DNA from 2 places in the Lysinibacillus sp. G01H genome. Region 2 is predicted to be linked to the other one. Evidence: riboswitches for the same ligand, from Rfam matches in the RefSeq annotation. Region 2 holds a riboswitch; the other holds the start of a gene.

Region 1 (4,799 bases), 1.6 Mb from region 2:
CCAATATCATCAAATACAGCCCGATAACATGCCATACCACAGCCATTAAAGCCGATATTTAATGTCTTCGGTAAGGACATACCGCCTAGTTTTTCTTGTAATTCCTCTGCATATGGTATCGAATCAGCCTTTTCACCGTAGCAAAAATCACAAGCCTTCAGTGATAGCACATCACCAATCGGGGTTAATAAAAATCCTACTTCCTGTAATTTCTCTGTGATCTGTTCAGGGGCAGTCGTTGGTATTTTCAAATGAATTTGATGATCTGGTGTGTATTCCATCGTCCCCTCCTCCCCAACAACCTCTGCTAACGTCATCATTTGCTGGGGAGTAAAAAATTTATTGGCTACTCCAGGGCTTACTGCTAGTTCAAATATAGATTCTATTTTTTGCTGTACAAGCTTCGGTGTTACTTTGACTGCGCTTGTCCCTTTTACCATTGCGAGTGCCGCTGTAGCCATTTCAAGAGCTGTTTTTTTCGGCTTTGACGTAGCGGCTATACTGGGTTTGTTAAATCGTCCCGCATTAGGGTCAGCCGTAAAGTCATTTCGCGCTGTTCCTGTCTCTTGGTTCATTGCCCAAGGTTCATTTTCTTCGCGTAAACGTTGATGAGGACGTAATGGCTGTTTTTCTTCACCTAGGGTATATTTACGTTGGTAACCGCGTGGCGTGATCATCTTATTGTCATAGAAAAATGTTGATGAATTCCCGATAATAACTGTTGTCAGCATACCAATATCATGTTCTAGCATTTCTGCTAGTGTTGTCATGGTCACTTCTTGACGTTCTCGATAGGCACTTTTCACCAGCCCTACTGGTGTGTCTGGCGAACGATATTCTAAGAGAATTCGCTGAGCCTCGACAATTTGTCTTGTTCGACGACCACTTTTAGGATTGTATAAAGCAATGACAAAGTCTGCCATTGCAGCTGCCTCGACACGCTTTGCAATTAAATTCCAAGGTGTTAGATGGTCACTCAAGCTGATTGTACAAGCATCGTGCATAATGGGTGCACCAAGTATGCTAGCGCATGAATTAATCGCAGAAATCCCAGGAACAATTTCTACTTCAATTCCTGTTGCTTCTGTCCAGCCTAGCTCAATTAACACCTCATATACTAATCCCGCCATACCATAGACGCCTGCATCACCACTCGAAATCACCGAGACGATGCTCCCTGCTTCTGCTTGACGAACGGCTTCCTGTGCACGCGACACTTCTTCTGTCATGCCTGTACTAACAATCGATTTTGCACTTACTAAATCTTGAATCAGCTCTACATAGGTTTTGTAGCCTATAATCATATCACTTTGTTGTAATGCCTCTACTGCACGTGTCGTAATATGCTTAAAATCTCCAGGTCCAAAGCCTACTACGAAAATTTTTCCTTTTTGCGCCATGTTGTTACCCCTCTTTCACCTTTTCGATCCCTTTAATGGCAGTTGTTTGAGCAGTACGCTGTAATGTACCTTCATGAAGTGTAAAGACATGTTCGTTGTATAAGGATTCATGATATAAATCTTGTACTAGTGTTCTAGCATGCTCTGTTGATGGCACACGATACCAGTTTCCTTGGGGGTAGGCAATTACCACACAAGCATCCTTGCATCGTCCATTACAGCGCGTTCTTGTCGTATGTATTTCTTGATCGAGTGCTTGCCGCTGTATCTCATCTCGAATGGCTAAGGTAATTTCCTCCCCATCCTTTTTCATGCAGCTACTGCCATTGCAAATAAAGAGATGTGTTTTCATCCCCTCTAAATTCCAAGTTGTCATCTTCTGTCTCCCCTCATTTGCTTTTTGGAAAAAGAAAAACCTTTACTCTATAACGAAGAGTAAAGGTTTTGTAGAAGCCAAATAAAAACGAATAGCATGAAATACAGGTACTCGCTTTCGCTTCAACTTCTCCCTCCGAAAAGTTTGCATGCACAATCAAATAAGCAGGTTTCCTGACTTAAGCTTCATTTTACTATCGCACCTTCCCAAGTTTGCACCAGTGGCTTTGCGATTTCATCAGCTATTACAGTAGCGGGGGCTGTATTGGATTTTCACCAATTTCCCTATTATCTCGAGCTATTCGAGCACTTATTGACGTTTTATATGAAATTTTTATTAGAATTTTAAATAGAAAACTGTCTTTATCATATCTTATTTTTTTAAAATTTCAATATTTCTTTAAAAATTTATGACAAATTTATCAATTTTGAATGGAACTAGGTATGAAATTTATACAATCTATATAATTTGCCCATAAATCGTTATCAGAATATTCGCCATTGACCTTTAATTATAAAAATTTATAAAAGGTATAGCATATTTATGGAAATTCATGTTACACTTTGTCGTGAAATCTCACAATTTGAATGTTTTTCGGTGCAAAGTGCTTGTCATTTTGCTTAAAAGGGAAGCCGGTTTGAGTCCGGCGCGGTCCCGCCACTGTAATAGGGAGCTTTATAGAATATGTCACTGTCCAACGGATGGGAAGACCTATAAAGCATTGAACTAGAGCCAGGAGACCTGCCGAAAAATAAGTGATCGTTTCAGCCTACGAGGATAGGTGTGCGGCTTAGCAGATGAGAATGTTATTTGCTTTTTTAGCTATGCACTTTTCCACCAGTGGAGAAGTGCTTTTTTTAATTACGCACGCAATCTTCTAAAAATCTACTAATTAGTTAGGAGGAAAGCTTTTTGAAATTTTCATGGTGGAAACTTAGTTATTTTTTACTGGCCTTTTTAATCGTGCCAAAACGTGCCTTTGCCATGCATATCATGGAAGGTTTTTTACCAATCGAATGGGCTATTTTTTGGTGGGTCATCTCTATTCCATTTATCATTCTAGGATTGCGTTCTATTCGAAAAACCGTTGATGAAAATCCTGAAACAAAAATGCTTTTGGGGCTTTCAGGAGCCTTTGCCTTTGTGCTATCCGCCTTAAAAATCCCTTCTGTTACAGGTAGCTGCTCTCACCCAACTGGTGTAGGACTTGGGACAGTACTCTTTGGCCCTCTAGCAATGAGTGTAATTGGAACAATCGTTTTATTATTTCAATCTTTATTATTAGCTCATGGAGGAATTACAACTTTAGGGGCTAATGCCTTTTCTATGGCTATTGTTGGTCCTTTTATTGCTTACTTTGTCTTTAAAGGTGCTCAAAAAGTAGGCTTGTCATTTTCACTAGCCGTATTCTTTGCAGCTATGCTTGGTGATTTAGGTACATACATTGTGACTTCTGTACAACTAGCACTAGCCTTTCCTTCAGAGGTTGGAGGCTTTATGGCATCCTTTACAAAGTTTGCAGGTATTTTTGCCTTAACTCAAATTCCTTTAGCAGTGAGTGAAGGAATTTTAACGGTCATAGTGATGAATTTCTTAAAAAAATACAATATTAGCGAACTAAAAACTTTACGTGTTTTCTCAACAAAGGAGGCACATTAACAGATGAAAAAAAATTTATTGTTATTAGCAATTGTTGTGTTATTAGCCATCATTCCCTTGTTCATACAAAAAGGTGCTGAATTTGGTGGTGCTGATGGAGAAGCAGAAGCAGCTATTGGTGAAATCAATGCGGAATATGAGCCATGGTTTGAAAGTCTATGGGAGCCACCAAGTGGTGAAATCGAAAGCTTATTATTCGTGCTACAGGCAGCTATAGGTGCTGGCTTTATTGGCTACTTCATCGGCTATATGCGTGGCAAACACAAAGAAGGTTAACCATTATGTTACTCATTGATAAGTATGCCTATCTGAATAAGCTAGCGGCCGTTCATCCGCTAGAAAAAATGATATTTTCACTTGGATTACTTCTCATAACGCTCATCATGAGAGATGAACGACTTTCACTCATTACATTTTTTGTAATGAGTGCTTTTATCATTTTAGGTGCCAAAATTCCGCTTACATACTATGGCAAACTATTATTGCTACCTGGCTTTTTCTTATTAACAAGTCTTGTATCTATTTTACTTTCTTTTACATCATCAACGAATACACTCCCTGCCCATATTTGGTCGTTTACATGGAGGAATTGGACTGTTTTTATTGGGAACGCAAGTGTGTTATCAGCGCAACAGCTGTTCTTTATTGTCCTTGGCAGCATTAGTTGTTTATACTTTTTAATTCTAACTACTTCCGTACAAGGAATATGTTATGTGCTACGACAATGGCGACTCCCCTCTTTATTAGTGGAGCTCGTCGAACTAACCTATCGTTTTATTTTTATGTTTTTAGAAAGTATGCAAAATATACATCTCGCCCAGCAAGCACGTCTCGGCTATCATTCACCGATGCAATGGCTACGCTCTGTCTCCATGCTTATTATGGCATTATTTGTGGAAATGTTTCAACGTAGCCGGGAGCTCAACAACGCCATGCAATCACGTGGAGGCGAGGCTGTCTACTGGCAAGATATGGGCTCTTATAGCAAGAAAAATTGGCTAGGCATGGCAGCAATTTTACTAGTCCTCATCGTATACGGAGGGTATTTCACATGACAACGTTTTATTTTAAACTCAACCAATTATCTTATGCCTATGCGGATGGTACGAAGGCGTTATCAGATATTACATTAAACATTCCAAAAGGTAAAAAAATCGCCATACTCGGGCATAATGGCGCGGGAAAATCAACCTTATTTCAGCATCTTAATGGTATTTTAAAACCTACAGCTGGGTCGATTTTATTCGAAGGCCACGGTCTGGAATATAATCGAAAAGCTTTAAAGACCCTACGCCAAAAAGTCGGCATTGTTTTTCAGAATGCAGATCATCAGCTTTTTTCAGGGACCGTCAAGCAAGATATAG
Region 2 (4,799 bases):
GATTCAATATATAGCTCCTACTCTTAACTTTATGTATCCAGATTTCATTCATTACTTAAATGTTATAGGTGTTTTATCCGTTTGTTTGTGCTCTATATTGTTCGCGATTTTATTCAGCAGGAGGGCCACAAATAAAACGGAAAAGTGGATTGCTGGAATTATCACCAGTATGATGCTTTTCGTTCTATTAAGCTTACATTTTTATAATGGATATAAAGAAGAGGAACTGTTAAATAAACCTTATCAAAATTATCAATATAACGGGCTTACTGTCCAATACAAAGGTGTGAGTATAGAAAAAGTGAAGAATTATGCGAATGTTTATAAAGACATTATTCAAATAATGGAGAGCTTCGGTGTCAACAACATTCCGTATCACACGCTGAAAATAACGAGGGTTTTTAGCCTTCCAGATAACAATAGTTTAGAAAATATTATTATTAGTTCTGGCAACATCATTGAAATACGCCCGTATTCTAATAAATTTTTTGAATTTAATTATGGCTATAATATTACAGAAGACATGATAAATACATTAATGGATGAACAGTGGGAAACCAAGGAACAAACTAATTGCTATGAGGTTTTAAAAAGAACAATTGAGCAAAAGGTTATATACACCAACAAAAGCATGCTCTTTAGTGAGGCGAAAAAGAAGTCAGTAGAAAACTTGTTCATAAGTAATGAAAAAGATCCGTATATGGAAAAGTTTCTACAAATATTACAAGAAGAACCGAAAAATGCTTATCTGTATATCAAAAGGTTATAAGAAAACCTTAACTAAATCAGGGAGACAGAGTATTATTTCATGAAAATATTAGGTGAGGTATTTAAATATACAAAGCCATACAAAGCAAAATTATTTCAAGTAAATATTTTGATGGGCATTTCAATGATTTTAAGTATAGTACACCCCCTTTTATTTGGTAAATTTATTGATTCTATAACAGTAAAAGACCTCAATTCCGCATTCATAATTATAGTGTTTATGGCTTTTTTGTTTCTTTTTAATTTATTTTTTAAAGTAATCCAAAAATATTATTTAACGAAATTTGCCTGCTATCTACAAATGGATATTAAGTTAAAGATAATAAAAAGAATCATGGCTATGGACATGGATGAGTATCAATTAAAAGCAAAAGGTGAACTGATGAATAAAATAGAAAATGATACAAAGGCATTTTCTGAAGTAGTATCAGAGTTTTTAAATATTGTTGTAGATTTTATCAGTATAATAATTGTGTTCGTAATATTGATAAATCTTAATTTTATTTTAGCTAGTATTTTATTCATTGCTTGTCCTTTAGCACTTATCATTTTTAAATATTATGGAAAAAAAATAAGGATGACGGATACTGCCATCAAAAAAGATTTAGATTCTTATTTAACCTATCTGGGAGAAATACTGTCATCATTTAAATTATTTAAGATATTTAATAATGAGATAAACGCCATAGATAACTATCAAAAGAGAATTACCTTATTATACAAAAATACTCTTGATAAAATGCGTTTAAGTATAAAATCAGGATCAATAATAGAATTATTAAACTTTACAAGTTATTTAATTATCCTTATTATAGGTGCCTACTTTATTTATAAAGGCAGCCTCACCTTAGGAGTATTAATAGCATTCACAACCTATGCCAATAACTTTAGTCAGTCATTTTTAAGATTTTCTCAACTAAATTCCTTTTTACAAGAAGCAATTGTGTCTGTAAATAGAGTAAAAAACTTAATGGGAGACAATAAATACAATATAAGGAAATTGATAGTATCAGGCTATGTAAATTCATCGCATCATTTTAGAAAAGACAAAATAGTGTTGCGGAATGTAAGCTTTACCTATACTAATGCATTATCTCCAGTTTTAGAAAATATAAATTTCCAAATACCTTTGAAGAAAATTGTATTGATTAAGGGAGAAAGCGGATCAGGTAAATCGACATTATTGAATATATTATCAGGTTTATACATTAATTATCAGGGTGAAATATTTCTATCCAATCAAAATATTAGATATATTCCTAATGATGTTTATAGAAAAAGGGTATGTTTGGTAACGCAAGAGCATTTTATAATGACAGGGACAATAAGGGAAAATTTGTTATTAGCAAAGCCGAATGCAACGGATGAAGAATTAATTCAAATTTGTAAAATGGTTAACATTTATTCATATATAGAAACGTTGGACTATAAATTTGAAACTCTTATTGGGCATAATGGGCTTGAATTATCTACTGGGCAACAGCAAAGACTTTCAATAGCAAGATCGCTTCTAAGAGATGCGGATATCTATTTGTTTGACGAGATTACTTCTGCGCTTGATAAAGACAACCAAATAAATATAGAAACATTACTTTTATATTTAAATAAAGAAAAACAAAAGACTGTTATATTGGTTACTCATCACCCTGTTTTAATAAGTGAAGCAGATAAAATATTTGAAGTTAATAACAATCAGGTGAACGAGAGGGATTCATTTGTTGTTACAAGCTCTTAATAAGCCTAAATTGTTTGAATAGCTGGTTGTACTAAGTTAACACTCAAAAAAATTTTTCCTCTTGACACTAAAAAAGTTGTAAAGTAGATTTAACATAATTACATAAAAGCAATAGGTGCCCACTTGGGAGAATAGGGAATAAAGTGAAAAGCTTTAGCGGACCCGCCACTGTATAAGGGAGTTTCATAGTGTATGCCACTAGCGAATTGCTGGGAAGGTGCTATGAGATGTTGAACTTGAGCCAGGAGACCTGCCTACATGCTTTAGAAGAGATAGATGATGGAAAAGTCTGTAGTTTATTTGTCATGACAATAAACTACAGATTTTTTATTTTGTCTCAATGAGAACGAGAGGAGAAATAATCATGCAATTATTACAAGATACGATTCAAAATATTCAAGGGGTTGATATGAAAAGTATGGAGCAGGCTAGAAAACGGATTGATGGGCTTTGTAAGCCCCCAGGTAGCTTGGGTAAACTAGAATCACTTGCTGTACAGCTCTCTGGGATAACAGGACACTTATATCCAATGGTCGACAAAAAGGTGATGATTGTTTGTGCTGCAGATCATGGTGTTTGCGAGGAAGGTGTAACCACGAATCCACAAGATGTGACGGTCTTTCAAACATTAAATTTTCCTAAGGGAGGTACAGGCGTTTGTGCGATTGCGGGCATTACCAATGCAAAGGTTGTCACAGTAGATGTTGGGGTAAAAGAAGATATTCCACTTGATGCAGGAGTCCTTATTCATAAAATTAAATACGGTACCGATAACATGGCACAAGGTCCAGCTATGGCCAAACAAGAAGCCATTCAATCGATAGAAGTAGGAATCCAGGTGGCCACTGAGGAAATCATAAAAGGTGCTGATGTACTTGGGACTGGAGAAATGGGCATCGGCAATACAACACCAAGTGCTGCGATATTAGCTGTTTTGACGGGATGCAAGCCTATCGAAGTAACGGGGTTTGGTGCAGGAGTAGGCCAAGGAGGCATTGCCTATAAAGCAGCAGTTATTGAAAAAGCAATTACCTTAAATAAGCCTAATCCAAATGATGTTATTGATGTTCTGGCTAAGGTTGGAGGATTAGAGATAGGGGCGATGACAGGCATTATACTTGGCGCTGCTGTCCATCGTAAACCTGTTGTCATTGATGGATTTATTTCAACTATTGCCGCGCTCATTGCTTATAAGCTAGAACCAAAAGTAAAAGATTATATTATTCCTTCCCATGCCTCAGAGGAACCAGGGGCTAAAATTGCCGCTGCATTACTTGGCATTGAACCAATGTTGTACATGAATATGCGTTTAGGTGAAGGTTCTGGAGCAGCCTTAGCCTTTCCTATTTTAGATGCAGCTTGCTCGATGATGAAAAACATGGTGACTTTAGAAGAATCAATGCAGTTGTTAAAAAGGTAAGTTAAATGTCTCTTTTTTAATCATATAAGGAATGAAACATTAGCTAAAACAATAAAACAGCCAATGACTTAATTTTTGGTCATTGGCTGAATGGTGTTTATGCTTGATTTAATTTACGTAATGGCAAGCGCCACTTCATCATATAGGAAAGAATACGTAAAGCTGTAATCACTGCGAATAAAATATAAAGGAAAATGTCCCCTGTAAAAACCTCGAAGCCGATTAACAGTCCAGCAAGAGCTGCCCAAACTCCATAAACTTCATCACGGAGAACTAATGGTTTTCTTCTAGCTAATAAATCTCGTACAATACCACCACCTGAACCTGTCAAAACAGCAGCTACAATGACTGCGCTCACTGGCATATCAAGCTTGACAGCATAGAGTGCGCCTTGAATAGCGAATGCTGATAAGCCAATCGCATCTGTGAAGTTACCCCAACGATGCCAATGTTGAATCAGATGATGCGGAAAAATAAAGAATATCGTAATCGCAGCAAGCGCTATTTGAAACATCATATCCTGTCCCCAAAGTGTTGTGACAGGTAGTCCAATGAGTAAATTTCGAATAGCTCCTCCACCAAAAGCAGTCACAATACCAAGTATATATACACCGAATAAATCGTATTCTTCTTCCATGGCAATAATTGCCCCAGAAATAGCAAAGGCAATTGTTCCTATGATACTAAAAACCTCCCAAGCCATCCCTTTCACCCCTTCTATCAATAAATAAACTTTTTTAAAAGTTAAAAGACGTTTTACGTAACAGAATTTATGAATTTAATAGCCAAAATCGGTCATTAAATACGCTTCTTGAAATGAGTCCGCACATTAGCTTAGCGTAAAATCCTCTTAGAAACAATAGGCAAGTTTTACAG

Evidence for each region. Region 2 has a riboswitch for cobalamin ahead of cobT (nicotinate-nucleotide--dimethylbenzimidazole phosphoribosyltransferase). Riboswitches for the same ligand answer to the same signal wherever they lie in the genome.
Region 1: another riboswitch for cobalamin. It lies ahead of PSR12_RS14565 (energy-coupling factor ABC transporter permease); the one in region 2 lies ahead of cobT (nicotinate-nucleotide--dimethylbenzimidazole phosphoribosyltransferase).

What each region holds. Positions count from the first base shown of each region.
Region 1 covers NZ_CP118397.1:2,852,130-2,856,928, forward strand. The annotation lists gene cobJ (precorrin-3B C(17)-methyltransferase) at 1-1,400, opposite strand, end outside; gene PSR12_RS14560 ((2Fe-2S) ferredoxin domain-containing protein) at 1,405-1,776, opposite strand; cobalamin riboswitch at 1,923-2,104, opposite strand; cobalamin riboswitch at 2,355-2,539, shown strand; gene PSR12_RS14565 (energy-coupling factor ABC transporter permease) at 2,689-3,435, shown strand; gene PSR12_RS14570 (energy-coupling factor ABC transporter substrate-binding protein) at 3,439-3,711, shown strand; gene cbiQ (cobalt ECF transporter T component CbiQ) at 3,717-4,490, shown strand; gene PSR12_RS14580 (energy-coupling factor ABC transporter ATP-binding protein) at 4,487-4,799, shown strand, end outside.
Region 2 covers NZ_CP118397.1:1,236,332-1,241,130, forward strand. The annotation lists gene PSR12_RS05905 (ABC transporter A family member) at 1-769, shown strand, start outside; gene PSR12_RS05910 (ABC transporter ATP-binding protein) at 809-2,503, shown strand; cobalamin riboswitch at 2,600-2,775, shown strand; gene cobT (nicotinate-nucleotide--dimethylbenzimidazole phosphoribosyltransferase) at 2,868-3,923, shown strand; gene PSR12_RS05920 (trimeric intracellular cation channel family protein) at 4,021-4,626, opposite strand.